DNA from 2 places in the Nitratireductor sp. StC3 genome. Region 1 is predicted to be linked to the other one. Evidence: predicted binding sites of a transcription regulator. Region 1 holds the regulator's gene; the other holds the start of a gene.
What was found. Region 1 encodes PhoB, which activates phosphate uptake and scavenging genes when phosphate is short. Its sites were predicted from a motif close to TGTCATNNANCTGTCAT; they were not measured.

Region 1 (7,679 bases):
CGGCGGCACGCTGAAGATCACCGAATTGTCGACGGGAGAGGCCGGCGGCGCCATTGGCAAGGCGACGGTTCTGGAGCCCTTGGCAAGCGCGTCCGACATGCCGGCCGACGCTATGTTGCGCACCATCGAGACCGCGGAAGCCAATCGCAAGATCACCGATCGCGAGATCGTCTGGCTCGACCGGCTCGCCGGGGCTGGAAAGATCGAGAACCGTTGGAATACGCTGTTTTTCTTCACCGGCGCCAGCCGCGAACCGGAACTCGCCGGTATCTGGGGGGCGGTGGTCGGCTCGGCACTGACGATGGTCGTCACCTTGGCGCTGTCCTTTCCGATCGGGGTCGCCGCGGCGATCTATCTCGAGGAGTTCGCAACCAAGAACCGGCTTACCAATCTCATCGAGGTCAATATCAACAACCTTGCCGCCGTTCCGTCGATCGTCTTCGGCCTGCTCGGTCTGGCGGTCTTTCTCAACTGGTTCAGCCTGCCGCGATCGGCCCCGCTTGTCGGCGGCATGGTGCTTGCGCTGATGACGCTGCCCACGATCATCATCGCCGCGCGCGCGGCGCTGCGGGCGGTGCCGCCCTCGATCCGCGAGGCCGCGCTGGGCATCGGGGCGTCCAAGGTCCAGACCGTCTTCCACCACGTCTTGCCGCTGGCCATGCCCGGCATCATGACCGGGACGATCATCGGCATGGCCCAGGCGCTGGGCGAGACGGCGCCGCTCCTGATGATCGGCATGGTCGCCTTCATCGTCGACATACCCGGCGGCTTCACCGACGCCGCCACCGTCCTGCCGGTGCAGATTTTCATGTGGGCCGATTTTCCGGAACCCGCCTTTCAGCAAAAGACGTCCGCCGCGATTTTGATCCTGCTCGGATTTCTTGTGATCATGAACGCCATCGCCGTCGTGCTGCGCAAGCGCTTCGAGCGGCGGTGGTAACGGAGTGAGGACGATGAACATGCTGACCGAAGCCGGTGTTGAACAGCAACTCGCCGACCAGGGGAACACCCCGGCCATCAAGATGCGTGGCAAGGGCGTGACCGTTCATTACGGCGACAAGCAGGCCCTTTTCGGGGTCGATCTCGATGTGCCCGAAAAGCAGGTGACGGCGTTGATCGGCCCGTCCGGCTGCGGCAAGTCCACCTTCCTGCGCTGTCTCAACCGCATGAACGACACGATCCCGATCTGCCGCGTCGGCGGCGATATCACACTGGACGGCGAAGACATCTACGACCCCAAGATCGACGTCGTCGAACTGCGTGCGCGCGTCGGCATGGTATTCCAGAAGCCGAACCCGTTCCCCAAGTCGATCTACGAGAACATCGCCTATGGTCCGCGCATTCACGGCCTGACCAAAAACAAGGCCGAGCTCGATGCGGTGGTGGAATCGAGCCTGCGCAAGGCCGCCTTGTGGGACGAGGTCAAAGACAGGCTGCAGGAGCCGGGCACCGGGCTTTCCGGCGGCCAACAGCAGCGCCTGTGCATTGCGCGGGCGATCGCCGTGTCGCCGGAAGTCATCTTGATGGACGAGCCGTGCTCGGCGCTGGATCCGATCGCCACGGCCAAGGTCGAGGAGCTGATCGACGAGCTCAGGCAGAACTACACGATCGTGATCGTGACCCACTCCATGCAGCAGGCCGCCCGCGTTTCGCAGCGCACGGCGATGTTCCATCTCGGCTATCTGGTCGAGGAAGGGGCCACCGACAAGATGTTCACGAATCCCGACGACAAGCGCACGCAGGACTACATCACCGGCCGGTTCGGCTGACCGGGCGTTTGCGCGTTTTTTCGAATGCAAGGATGAACCGATGGGCGAACATATCGTCACTTCTTTCGGCGAGGAGTTGGAAGGCGTCGACCGCCTGATCCGCGAGATGGGCGATTTGGCGGGGACGATGGTCGCCGACGCCACGCGGGCGCTGTTGTCGTCGGACAATCCACTGGCGCAGCGCGTCGTGTCTGACGATGCGATCATGGATGCCAAGCAGCGCGAGCTCGATGACCGGGCGATCACGCTGATTGCCCGGCGCCAGCCGATGGCGCAGGACCTGCGCGCGGTGATCGGCGCGATCCGCATGGCGGGCGATCTGGAACGGATCGGCGACCTTGCCAAAAACATCGCCAAGCGTGTCGGCGCCGTCGGCCAGACGACCACGCCCAAAAGCCTGTCGCAGTCGATCGAATCGATGGCGGAGATGGTGCATGCCCAAGCCTCCGGCATCGTCGACCGCTATGTCGCGCGCGATGCCGCGGCGCTCAAGTCGCTTCGTGCCGGCGACGAGAAGATCGACATCAAATACACCGCCATCTTCCGCGAATTGCTGACCTATATGATGGAAGACCCGCGCAACATCACCGCCTGCACGCATCTGTTGTTCTGTGCCAAGAACCTCGAGCGCATCGGCGATCACGCGACCAATATCGCCGAGAACGCCTATTATGTGATGACCGGCGAACAACTCCCCATCAACCGGCCGAAGCTCGACGAAACAGCCGTTTCGAGCGCGGCGTCCGAAGCTTGACGGAGTGCCGACTTGGCTATGAATGCGGCAAAGATCATGGTCGTGGAGGACGAGGAGCCGCTTTGCGTGCTGCTCAAGTACAACCTCGAGGCCGAGGGCTATCAGGTCGAGGTCATCACGCGCGGCGACGAGGCCGAAATCCGCCTGCAGGAAAGCGTGCCCGACCTTCTGGTGCTCGACTGGATGATCCCGGCCGTGTCTGGGATCGAATTGTGCCGGCGGCTGCGCATGCGACCCGAGACCGAGCGCCTGCCGGTGATCATGCTGACGGCGCGCGGCGAGGAGAGCGACCGCGTGCGCGGCCTGTCGACCGGTGCCGACGACTATCTGGTCAAGCCGTTCTCGACGCCGGAGTTCATCGCGCGCGTGCGCGCGCTGCTGCGACGCGCCAAGCCGGAGGTGTTGTCGAGCGTCTTGAAGGTCGGCGACATCGTGCTCGACCGCGAGGCGCACCGCGTCTATCGCGGCAAGAGCGAGATCCGGCTCGGCCCTACGGAGTTCCGGCTTTTGGAATTCCTGATGCAGCATCCAGGCCGCGTGTTCTCGCGCAGCCAGTTGCTCGACAATGTGTGGGGCGAGACGATCTATATCGACGAGCGCACCGTCGACGTGCATGTCGGTCGGTTGCGCAAGGCGGTCAATGTCGGCCGGCTTCCCGATGTCATCCGCACCATTCGCGGGGCGGGCTACGCGATCAAGGATGGTTAGCGCCGGGCGGCGGTGTCACCGCGCGCTGCCGGCCTTCCAGCTGTCGCCGTCCTTGCGCCGAGCCGTGTCGGCGTGCGGTGCCTCGGGCGGATACCAGTAGCGCGCCGCGTCGGCCTCGCGCGCAATCAGCACGAAATTGTTGGCGAACACCCGGTAGGGCGCGCTCCATTCGCCGTCCGGCCACTTGATGCGCACCTGGGCCCGTTCGGCGGTGCCCAGCCCGACATGGACGAAGCCGGCATGGCCGGAGGCGTGGCCGCCGCCGACTTGTACCGTGCGACTATAGGTGTTGTTGCCGGCCTTGACTGAAATGAGCGCGCCGACGGCGTGGCGGTTGGGGGCCGGCTGGCTGAGCTCCACGGCCAGGAAATTGCCCATCGGCCTTGTGCCGAACGCCGTCCTGGCGCCGCGATTGCGGAACAGCGACAGGTTCTGCTCGCGGTTGACGACGGCCAAGTCCAGCATGCCGTCTGCGTTGAAATCGGTCACGACCGCGCCGCGCCCCTTGGTCGGCCGGTCGATGCCGGCCAGGTGGCCGGCCTCCACGAAGGTGCCGTCCCATTGGCCCAATAGCAAATTGTCGGGATCGACCGCGGCGAAGTCGGGCATGCGCTCGACATTGCCCTTGGCGATAAAGAGGTCGAGCAGGCCGTCATTGTTGAGATCGGCGAATTCGGAATGCCAGCCGGTGGACGGTTTCAAATCGTCGCTGGCGTAGGGGCGGTGGGCGGTCGCGCCCTTTTCGAAGGCGATGTCGACATAGGCGGGCTCGTCCTCGTCTGCCTCTTCGGAGAGCTTTTGCAGCTTGGTGTCGCCCATCGAGGTCAGCGCGTATTCGGGGAAGCCGTCGCCGTCGAGGTCGCCCTCGGCGATGCCCATGCCCCAGATCGTCAGGTGCTGCCAGCCTTCCGATTTGCGATAGGCGCGCGGCGGTCGGTCGGGCTCGACGCGCCAGAGCTGTTCCTGGCCGCCGCGATAATAATGCCGGTCATTGGTGATGCGCAGCGCCGGCGTTCCCGAGCGGTTCCAGTCGGTGAACAGCATCGACAGCGCGCAATAGCCGGGCCTGAGCGCGCTGGCGGCGGCATAGTCGGGCCGGGGGCCGGCGCCGGGCCGGTGGAGCCGGTTGTCGTGGCAGGTGCCCCAGGGCGATCCGGGCGCGTTGCGGTCGACATAATTGCCGAAGGCGAGCGTGGGAAAACGCCGGCCCTCCTCCCAGCTCGCCGCGAAGGCCGTCGTCCAGGCCCGCCCGCCGTCGAAGGTGAAGGCGCGATTGGCCTTTTCGAAGGCGCAGTCCGGTCGGCCCTTCAGGATCAGGTTTTCGCCGAGCCGCAGGACGACGAGGTCCTGGTGGCCGTCATCGTCGATATCGAGCGGATAGGCGCCGAGTACCTTGTCGAGGTCGTCCGGATCGAGGCCGAGCGGGGTCTCGTCGAAACGCAGCGCGCCGCCGGCCGTGCTGCGGTTGCGGTAGAGCCGGGCCGGTTCGCGGCCGCCGGCCACGAACAAATCGGGCAGGCGGTCGCCATCGCAGTCGAGTGCCGCCGCGCCGCCGCCGACGAAGAATTCCCAGGGGCCGCGATAGGCGTGGACGAGCCCCGCCGCGCGCGCCTGCTCCTCCATTACCGGAACATCGCCAGACGGATCGGGCAGGGCCTCGTCGGCGTAAAGCGGCGTCGACAAAAGCGCCGCGGCGATCGCGGCCCGGCGCGCGAGACGCAGAATGGGGTGCGACCGGGCGGTCATGGCGTGACCCGCGCCGGCTCGATCACCAGGGTCTTCAAAAAGGCGATCAGGGCGCTGCGCTCGGTTTCGCCAAGCGCGAGGTAATTGTCGCGCGCCGCGCGCGCGTCGCCGCCATGGGCGCGGATCACGACATCGAGCGAGGGCAGGTCGTTGCGATGGCCGTAGGGATCGGTCGAGCCGACGCCCCATAATTCGGCCGTCATGAAGACGTTGCGTTCCACGAAACGCTGGGCGAGCAGCTCGTTGCCGAGCACGGCGACCTGGCGGTCGGCGATCCGATGGCGCTTCAGGTCGCCGAACAGCGGGACCATGATCTCGCCCTTGTCGTTGCGCGGCAGGCGTTTGGTCCATTCGAGCAGGGCAAGGTCGTAGATCGCGCCTTTCTCGACATCGCCGGTGCGCAGCGTGCCGGCCATGTCGTCGGGGCCGGGATCGGCGAAATCGAGCGAGGCCAGCGGCAGGAACGGCTTGTGGCAGGTCTCGCAGCCGATGGCGGCGAAAGTCGTTTCGCCGCGGGCGGCGGCCGCGCGCCAGGCGGCCTCTTCGGGCACGGCGCGCACCGGTGCCGGCAGGCCGGCCTGCCAGGCGACGAGCGCGGACACGTCGCCGACGCTGATCTCGTCGTCATGACCGTCGCCGTCATGGTCGCGCTCGCCGGTCCAGCGCGTGCCGAAACGCTCTTGCGGCTGCATGCCGTGATGATGGTTGAGCGCGTTGACGGTGAACTGGCGCAGCGACGTCATGACGCCCTTCTGGCTGAACGGCCTGACCGTCAGATCGGCGTCGACGCCCTCGATGCCCGTCAGGTCGAGCATGCCGTCGGGATGCGCGGTGATCGTGCCGTAATCGATGCCCTTGGCGGCAAGCGCGCGGGTCGCCGGCGCGCCGGTCGCACGCGCCTCGGCGAGAGCGTCCCCGCGGATCGCCTTCAGTTCGGCGGTGATCTCGCGCGCCAGGAGCTCGATCAGCCCGGCGCCGAACAGGTGATTGGTGCCGCGCTCGTTGGAAAACTGCGGATCGGTGGAATCGAAATCGAAACTCTCGAACCCTTCCGAGACGAACACGTTGGTGACGAAATCGCCGGCGCCGCCCGTAACCGGCTGGTTGTGGCAAGACGAACAGGCATTGGAATCCATGCCCGACGTCCGGCTGAACGCGGTTTCGGGCGGCCGCTTGCGCTTGGTGGGAATGATGGCCTGGGTGGCGAGCGGGCGGCCGACGCCGTCGAGTGCGGTGAAGCGTCCGGTGAAGAGATGCGCGCCCGCCGCGCGCAGGCGGGCAAGCGCGTCGTGCTCGAGCCGCCCGGCAAGTGACGCCTGCTCGACGTGACGGGTGACGACGCGCTCGGCCCAGGGTTCCGTCCCGGTCGCCGGGCGTGCGGCAAGAAGGCCGGCGAGGGCGGCAAAGATGAGGCGCGTGAGGCCGCCGCGTGTCATGCGACCGCCCGCCCGACGCCGGCCGCGGGCGAAGCCGCGCCGCGCGCGAAGATTTCCCGGTCGACGAAGGCCAGCGCACGCATGGCGCAGCCGGCGCGGATCAATGGCATTTCGTCGGGGTCGGTGTAGAAGCTCGGAATGGAGTGGTGCTGGCCGCCGGCCGTCTTGGCCAGCGCCTCCAGCATCGGCGTGCGGATCAGGTCGAAGGCCAGCGCGCCCTGACCGACGATTGCCACCGGTGCTGGGTCGAGGATGGCGAACAGGCTGCCGAGGCCGAAGCCGATCGCCCGGCCGGCCGCATCGAAGGCGCGGCGCTCCGGTCCGTCGGTGGCGCGCGCGGCGGCCGCCAGCGCGGCCATGTCGGCGTCGGCGATATCGGCGGCCGGCGGCGTGTCGTCGCCCAGACCGCGGGCCGCGCGCCAGATGGCGTAGTTGCCGGCATAGGCCTCGATGCATCCGCGTCGCCCGCACCGGCACAGCGCTCCGTCGGGGACATGGTTCATATGACCGAATTCGCCGCCCGAGGACTTGGTGCCGATAAACAGTTCGCCGCGTACCATCATTCCCATGCCGAGGCCGTGCGACAGCAGGATGGCGATGAAATTGTCGCCATAGTGCCCGGGATCCTTCGCCTTGAGCGCGACGGCGATCATGTTGCAGTCGTTTTCCACGGTGACGGGAATGCCGAATGCGTTCTCGAGCGCGTCGCCGAGCGGGATGTCGATCTCGCGCGTGATCGGCGACCACAGCAGCGTGCGTGCGCCGGCATCGGTGATGCCCTGGAAGGCGACGGCGATCCGCGGCACGTGCATGTCGCGATAGGTGGCCTCGTCGACCAGCGTGCCGACCATGGCGCGCACGCTGGCGACGATCTCCTCGCCCGACATCGCCAGCGTGTCGAGCCGCGCCTGTTCGCTGACGATGACGTCGCCGGCATAGTCGATCAGGGCGGCTGACAGCGCGTTGAGTGACAAGACGACGGCGATCACGGCCGCCGCGTCGGGGTTGAGGCCGAGGGCGACCTGGGGACGGCCCCGCCGCGTGGCTGTCGCGTCGCCGTCGCGAAGCTTGCACAGGATGCCGTCCGACAACAGGTCGGAGGTGATGGCGGAGACGGTGGACGGGCTCAGGCCGGTGCGGGCGGTGATCTCGGTGCGCGAAAGCTTTTCGCTGCGCCGGAGCACCGAGAGCACCAGGCGCCGGTTCTGCCGGCGTACATCGTCCGAACGTGCGATCGCCGTCATGCGGCGTCTTCCTCCCTTGGGC
Region 2 (7,679 bases), on a different contig from region 1:
AGGCCGGCGACCGTTTCGATCGCCGCCACGGTGAGATCGGGCGCGGTCCAGTCCGGCTTGTGGCCGAGATTGTCGATCCATACCGCGCGCGCGCCGGGAATGTCGCGCGCAAGCCCGGTCGAATGGATCTCCTCGTAGACCACGGTGTCGCGCCTGCCCGAGATCACCACGGTCGGGGTGTCGATTTCACCGTAGCGGGGGGCCACCTGGGTGACATAGTCGTAGAGGCCGGTGACGTCCTGCGCATTGGCGCGAAAGGTTCCGGGCCGCAAAACAAGCCCGATACCGGCCTCTTGGGCATAACCCTCCGGAAGGCGGTTGGGGGCGAAGACGCAGGCGGTCGCGGCCGCCATGCGCAGGGCGCCGCCCGGAAGCGCGAGCGTTTCGGAAAACAATCGTCCGATCAGCGGGGTGGCGGTCAGTTCATAATACCAGGCGGTGCCGGCGCCCGGCCACGGGTGCGATACGGCCGCCAGGAAAACCAGGCCGGCGGTCTTTTGCGGGTGATCGAGGGCGAAGGTGGCGGCAATGGCACCGCCGAAGGAATGACCGACCACGATTGCCGGGCCAATCTCGAGATGATCCATCAACGCGGCGATGGTTTTTGCCTGGCCGGCCGGCGTGGCGTTGTCGGCCGGGCCGCGCGCCGACCATCCGTGACCGGGACGGTCGACGAACAGCATGTCGGCGCGCCCTTCCAGGGTTTTGCGCAGCGGCAGCATCGCATCGCGCAGATTGCCGCTGGCGCCGTGGATGAAGACGATCGGGGGAAGCGGCGCGTCGGCGGCCGCCGGCACGCGCACGAAATGCATGCGGGTGTCGTTGACGGTGGCGAAGCTTCCCGATGGCGGGTTTTTTCTCTCCGCCATCCATACGCCGACGCGGGTGACGCCGGCGGCGACCAGGATCAGGGCAAGCAGGAAAGCGCAGAATGCGTAGACGAGATTCATCGCGGGAGTGGCTTGCCGGTGACGTGGATCGGACGGACTGTCGTTGAGACCGTGTGAGATCGGGTTTCGCTCAAATGCCTTCGCCAGCCAGCTCTTCGGTCAAGGTAACGACCTCGTTCTGGGCGTTGCGCATCATCGGGTAGATCGCCAGCACGCGTTCATAGGCGCGTAAGGCCAGTTCCTTGCGCCCGGTCGCCTTGAGGATCGCGCCCATGCCGGACAGGGCGCCGAAATGGCGCGGCTCCAGATTGAGCGTGCGTTCGATGTCGGCCATGGACTTGGAATAGCTGTCCATCATGTAATGGACGGTCGCGCGCCGGTTCCAGCCTTCGGCGTAGTCGGGCTCGAGCATGACGATCTGGTCGAGGAAATCGAGCGCGACGGCGAATTCCTTCTTGCGCGTCGCCTCACTCGACCATTGCAGCAGGAGGTCGATCGTGGCGCTGCCTGATTTCATCCATTCGTCCCAGATGCGCTGGGCGATGCGTTCGGCCGCCTTTTCGTTGCGTTCGCGCTTCAGGTCCATGAACAGCGTGTCCAGGCGTGAAGTTTCGGCTTCCTCACGCGCCGCGGGCTCAGCAGCCACGGCCGCACCGACGGACAGGAGCGCAATGCCCAGGACGCAAGAAACTAATCTAGAGAATCGCAAAACGCTCCGCATGGCCGGGAATCTAGTCCCCGTCCGCGGAACGTCAAACTGAAAAAACCGTGATCGATGCTCGGCGCGCCGCATGCCGAGTCGGCATGGTGCGATCGGCAGTCGTGGGAAAGCCGGCTCGCGCCTTTCGGTGCGATTTCCAGCTTCAGCCCTGGCGGGCCTTGAAGCGCGGATTGGCCTTGTTGATGATGTAAATCCGGCCCTTGCGGCGAACCATCCGGTTGTCGCGGTGACGGGATTTCAACGCCTTAAGCGAATTCTTGATCTTCATTGTTCCGGTCCGTCATGCCGACCCGAAAGGGCCCAACGTGAAAGGCGCGCCGGGGAGGCGCGCCGTAAGCTCGCGCGGTCCTTAAACGATCCGGCGGCGGGGTGTCAACCTTTCGCCGAAAGCGGCGCGATCCGCGTGACATGGCCCATCTTGCGGCCGGGCCGCGTTTCGGCCTTGCCGTAGAGCGTCAATACCGTGTCCGGCTGGCGCATGAGGTCGGCAGCCTCGTCGATCTCGGCTCCGATCAGGTTTTCCATCACCGCGTTTGAATGGCGCCGGGGATCGCCGAGCGGCAGGCCGGCAACGGCGCGGATGTGTTGTTCGAATTGCGAGACCGCACAGGCGGCGTCTGTCCAGTGGCCGGAATTGTGAACGCGCGGCGCAAATTCGTTGACGAGGAAGCCGCCGTCGGCGAGCGCAAAGAACTCGACGCCGATGACGCCGACGTAGCCGAGAGCCTCCATAAGTGCAAAAGTGCTTGCACGCGCGCCAGCAAGAGTTGCCGGCTCGATGCCGGCCGGCACCAGGGAGCGGCGCAGAATGCCCTCGCGATGTTCGTTGCGGGCGGGGTCGTATGCCTGCACCGTTCCGTCGGCGGCGCGCGCCGCGATGACGGAAAATTCAAAACTGAAATCGACGAGTTCCTCGAGGATCAGAGGAACGTCGCCCATAGCCGCGACCACGCCCCGGCACGCGCCAGCGGCGAGGCCGCGCAGCACCCGCTGGCCCTTGCCGTCATAACCGAGACGGCGCGTCTTGAGCACGCCGCTTCCGCCAAGCGCGTCGAGCGCGGCGGCGAGGTCGGCGTCGCTGTCCACAGCGAAATGGCGGGCTGTGGATATGCCGGCGTCGTTGAGAAAGGTTTTTTCCGTCAGGCGATCCTGGGCGATGTCGAGTGCCTTGGGTGGCGGCAATACGCCAAGCCGCTCGGCGAGCGACCTCGCGGCCGCGACGGGGACGTTTTCGAACTCGTAGGTCACGACGTCGGCGCTGCCGGCGAGGGTGGCGAGGGCGGTGGGGTCGTCATAGGCACCGACGATCTGGCTTGATGCCAGTTGTGCGGCCGGGCAGTCGGGTTGCGGGTCGAGGATCACCGTCTTGTAACCCAGTCGGGCGGCGGCGCCGGCAAGCATGCGGCCGAGTTGGCCGCCCCCGATAATGCCGATGGTCGCGCCCGGGCAAAGCGGCGCCGTCATGCGTCGTCGGCGGGACGTGCCGCCACCTGCTCGCTTTGGCGTTCGCGGTAATGGTCGAGCCTGGTCGCGAGGTCGGCATCGCCAAGCGCCAGCACGGCAGCCGCCAGCAGCGCCGCGTTGACGGCGCCGGCGCGACCGATCGCCAGCGTGCCGACCGGGATGCCGGCCGGCATCTGGACAATCGACAGCAGCGAATCCTGGCCCGAAAGCGCCTTGGATTCGATCGGTACGCCAAAAACCGGCAGCGGCGTCATCGATGCCGTCATACCGGGCAGATGGGCCGCGCCGCCGGCGCCGGCGATGATGACACGGTAGCCCTTGTCGCGCGCCGTGCGGGCGAATTCGTAAAGCCGTTCCGGCGTGCGGTGCGCCGAGACGATCAGCGCGTCGTGGCCGATATCGAGCTTTGCCAATGTGTCGGCGGCATGGCGCATGGTCGGCCAGTCCGATTGGCTTCCCATGATGATGGCGACGTCGCGAGCAGGGCTTTGCAAGGGCTGATCCCATGTGAAGGAGGCAACAGGCGCCTTAGCCGAAACCACCCGTTGTCGCAAGCGACGGGCCGCCGGCGCGGCGCGGGCCGTTCGTGCGTGCGGATCAGGCGATGATGTCGGGAATGATGCTGTCTTCGAGCTCGCGCAGGCGGTCCTTGAGCGCCAGCTTCTTCTTCTTCATGCGCTGCACCTGCAGGGGATCGCAGCCCGTGGAGATCATGGCCTGGATGGCGGCGTCGAAATCCGCATGTTCTTGCTTCAAGCGCGCAAATTCGAGACGAATTTCGGCTTGTTCCTGGTCTTGCATCAAAGATTCCCCGGCGCTGAATTCCCGCCTTTCCGGCGAGCCCGACGGGCGCCGCATCGCCTTTCGGCCATAGCACATTTCGCCCGTCCGGAAAATGCTACTACCCGGCGTTCGACTTGTCGGCAAACAGGTGGCACACTGTCATGGCAGTGTCACGAGTCGCTAAAAACGCGGCTCGGCACACGCTTCGAGGACCAGATGAAAGGGAACGACACACATGTCTCTAGCATCCCATCTTGAGGAATTGCGGCGCAAGCATGGAGAACTCGAACGCGAGATCGACGAGGCCCTGGCCCATCCGTCGGTCGACGACCTTGAAATCAATCGGCTGAAGCGCAGGAAACTGGCGCTGAAGGACGAAATCGAAAAGATGGAATCCCCGCCGACCAGGCACTGATCAAGGCGCCACGGGCCGGCATAGGCCAGAGCCCGTGGCCCCTTGCGGGCCTTTCTATCCTTCCCAGAACTGATCGAGCCACAGGTTCAGCCCGAGGAAGCCGTCATTGTCGACGGCGTAAAGGCGCTTGGTTCCTGCCGCCCGGGCAACGACCAGCCCGGCGTCGAGCAGGATTTTCAGATGCTGCGAAACGGCGGGACGTGAGATCGGCAGCCCGGCGGCCAGTTCGCCGACCGTTCTGGGGCCGCGGCGCAGCTCTTCCAGCAGATGGCGCCGATTTGGGTCGGCGATTGCGGCAAAGGCATCGGGCGTGCTCATCGCTGCCATGGTAGAGCATCCGGCAAAAAAGTGGGAACCGGTTTTCGGCCGAACGGGCGGAGGAACGGCGGCGCGCCGAAGCGCGTTACGGTCCGCACCGCGATTTGGCGTGCCGGGCCTATGGGTTTGACACGCGCGCCGGTTCCTGGGTCGCTTCCGCTTCCGCGACCGCCTCGCTGCGCGGATCGAGATGCAGGCCTTCCGGGGTCAGCGCGCGCTCGGAGGGATGCGACGTGAAGGTTTCGCGCTCCTCGACGGGGACCGGCGCGCGGCGGCTGACGCGCAGCATCGTATAGCCGGCGAGCGCCAGATGGGCGAGCCCGGTTGCCAGAAACAGGCTTTCGGGTCGCCAAGCGGCCATCAAAACGGCGCCCAGCAGCGGGCCGATCATGGTGCCGAAGCCGTATAGAAGCAGCAAGCCTCCGGAGACCTTGACGAAATCCTCGGGGTCGGCGTGGTCGTTGGCGTGAGCGACGGCGATCGAATAGAGCGTGTAGGCGAGCGCGCCGTAGGCGGCGGTGAGCGCGATCACGGCGGTGCCGGCCCGTGCGGCCAAGAGAAAGATCATGAGGCCGATCACGGCCGCTCCGCCGGCGGCGCCGGCCAGCACGAAGCGACGGTCGGTGCGGTCCGACAGGCGACCGGCGGGCATCTGAAGGACGGCGCCGGCGATCACGGCGATGCTCATCATCAGTGCGATCTCGGCGGTGGAGATGCCGATGCGCGCGCCGTAGACCGCGCCGAGCGTGCCCCAGGCGCCGTTGGCGACGCCGATCAGCAGGCAGCCGGCGAAGGCGACCGGCGAATTGCGATAGAGCCCTTTCAGGTCGAGCGAGACATTGTGCAGGGGGCGCGGGCTTGCCTGTGCCGACACGGTCGTGGGGATCAGGGCGAGGCAGAAAAAGATGCCGGTGATCATGAAAAAGGTCGGCGTGGCGACGGTTCCGCTCGCCAGCATCATCTGGCCGGCCATCAGCGAGGCGTATGTGACCATCATGTAAAGGCCGAACACCGTGCCACGATTTTCGTTGGTGGCGCGCTCGTTGAGCCAGCTTTCGATGACCATGAAGGCGCCGGCCATCGCAAAACCGGTGAAGATGCGCAGGAAAATCCAGAAATATTCCTGCACCACCAATCCGGTCAGAAGCGCGATGATGGCGCCGGTGGCGGCGAAGGCGCCGAAGGAGCGCACATGGCCGACACGGCGCACCAGATGCGGGGCAATGATGCAGCCGGCGACGAAGCCCCCCGCCCAGGCGGTGCCGAGCAGGCCGAGCGATGCGGTTGAAAACCCCTCCATCTGGCCGCGCAGCGGCAGAAGCAGGCCGTGCAAGCCCGAGCCGATCAGCAGAAAGGCGGTGCCGCCGAGCAGGGCGAGGATCGGTCCGAAACTGGCAAACATGGCGGGCTCCACGACGGGATGGCGGGTGCCGCTTGAGCACCGATGATTGCGGCGGATTTGCGACCTGGAGCCCAGGTGCCGCGCGGCCCGCCTCGGCGGTCTTTGCGCTCCCGCGCAGGTTTGGGTTCAGCCGGCCTCAGCCGCGCCGAAAAAGCGCCTCGGCCGCCGCCTTGGTCGTGCCCCGTGCCGCCATCTCGGCTTCGAGCCGGGCGATTTCGGCACGCAACATCTCCACACGCTCGGCCAGTTCGTGCTCCGACAGCAGCGACACATCCTGCCCGATCTCGTGTGCGCGTGCCTTTTTCGGTTGGTCGTCCGCGAAGATCATCGTCCCCTCCTGATTGGCCGGGCGGCGATTGAAGGATACATTCGCGGGCGCTGGAGAATCAATTCGTGCCGCGCATGCTGGCAGGAGGCGAAATCGGATATGACGGTTAAAATTCCCGAATCCATGACGGCGATCGCCATCACCGAGCCCGGCGGGCCGATGGTGCTGAAACCGGAAAAACGCGCCGTGCCGCTGCCCGGCGCCGGCGAGATCCTGGTCAGGGTCCGCGCTGCCGGCGTCAACCGGCCCGACGTGCTGCAACGCAAAGGCGCTTATCCGCCGCCGCCCGGCGCGTCCGATCTGCCGGGGCTGGAAATCGCCGGCGAGGTCGTCGCGCTCGGCGAGGGCGCGCGCCGCTGGTCGGTGGGCGATCCGGTCTGCGCGCTGGCGCCCGGCGGCGGCTATGCGCAATATTGCGTCGTACCGGCCAGCAATGCCTTGCCGGTGCCGCACGGCTTCACGCTGACAGAAGCGGCGGCCCTGCCGGAAACCTTCTTTACCGTCTGGCACAACGTCTTCGAGCGCGGCGGGTTGAAGGAGGGCGAACGGTTTCTTGTCCATGGCGGCTCGTCGGGAATCGGCACCACCGCGATCCAGCTCGCCTCGGCCTTCGGCGCCTATGTCATCACCACGGCCGGGTCGGACGAAAAATGCGCAGCCTGCCTGGAACTGGGCGCCGACCGCGCCGTCAATTATCGCAACGAGGATTTCGTCGCCGTCGTCGCCGAGGCGACGCAGACCAGGGGGGTCGATGTGATTCTCGACATGGTCGGCGGCGACTATATCGGGCGCAACTACCAGGCGGCAGCGGTCGACGGCCGCATCGTCCAGATCGCCTTCCTGAACGGCGCGGTCGCCAGCGCGGATTTCTCCAAGCTGATGCTCAAGCGCCTGGTTCATACCGGATCGACCCTGCGGCCGAGAACGGCCGACTTCAAAGGCGCGATCGCGGCGGCGCTGGAACGCCAGGTTTGGCCGCTTCTGGCCGAAAGGCGGGTCGCGCCGGTCATGGACATGATTTTTCCGCTGCGCGATGCCTGGCGCGCGCATGAGCGGATGGAGGAGGGCCAGCACATCGGCAAGATCGTGCTCGACGTCGAATAGCGCACGATCTCGAACGGGAAACCCGGTTTTCGGAAAATATCGGACCGCGATCCACCGAACATCGGTGACGGTGCTTCGACGAAACGCCGTCACGATGCGGATGGCCGGTTCAAGGGCCGTCGCCGCCCAGTCAGCGGCGACGTTTTGGATGTGAGCGGGCCGGCGCCTCAGGCCATGCCGAGAGCGGCCTTGTAGAGATCGAGGATCGCCTCGGCCTCCTGACGCTCGGCCTGATCCTGCTTGCGCAGCCGCAC

Region 2: the regulator PhoB is predicted to act here: its motif matches at 4,016-4,032, upstream of C7T96_RS05095 (DUF465 domain-containing protein).

Annotation. Positions count from the first base shown of each region.
Region 1 covers NZ_PYBP01000014.1:32,339-40,017, reverse strand. The annotation lists partial or broken gene pstA (phosphate ABC transporter permease PstA) at 1-940, shown strand, start outside; gene pstB (phosphate ABC transporter ATP-binding protein PstB) at 954-1,769, shown strand; gene phoU (phosphate signaling complex protein PhoU) at 1,810-2,523, shown strand; gene phoB (phosphate regulon transcriptional regulator PhoB) at 2,542-3,231, shown strand; gene C7T96_RS21365 (VCBS repeat-containing protein) at 3,247-4,977, opposite strand; gene C7T96_RS21360 (di-heme oxidoredictase family protein) at 4,974-6,413, opposite strand; gene C7T96_RS21355 (ROK family transcriptional regulator) at 6,410-7,657, opposite strand.
Region 2 covers NZ_PYBP01000002.1:133,724-141,402, reverse strand. The annotation lists gene C7T96_RS05125 (alpha/beta hydrolase) at 1-950, opposite strand, end outside; gene C7T96_RS05120 (hypothetical protein) at 1,021-1,611, opposite strand; gene ykgO (type B 50S ribosomal protein L36) at 1,754-1,879, opposite strand; gene C7T96_RS05110 (5-(carboxyamino)imidazole ribonucleotide synthase) at 1,984-3,075, opposite strand; gene purE (5-(carboxyamino)imidazole ribonucleotide mutase) at 3,072-3,536, opposite strand; gene C7T96_RS05100 (YdcH family protein) at 3,673-3,876, opposite strand; gene C7T96_RS05095 (DUF465 domain-containing protein) at 4,094-4,273, shown strand; gene C7T96_RS05090 (metalloregulator ArsR/SmtB family transcription factor) at 4,328-4,591, opposite strand; gene C7T96_RS05085 (MFS transporter) at 4,710-5,993, opposite strand; gene C7T96_RS05080 (DUF1192 domain-containing protein) at 6,130-6,321, opposite strand; gene C7T96_RS05075 (NAD(P)H-quinone oxidoreductase) at 6,421-7,425, shown strand; gene C7T96_RS05070 (DUF2312 domain-containing protein) at 7,593-7,679, opposite strand, start outside.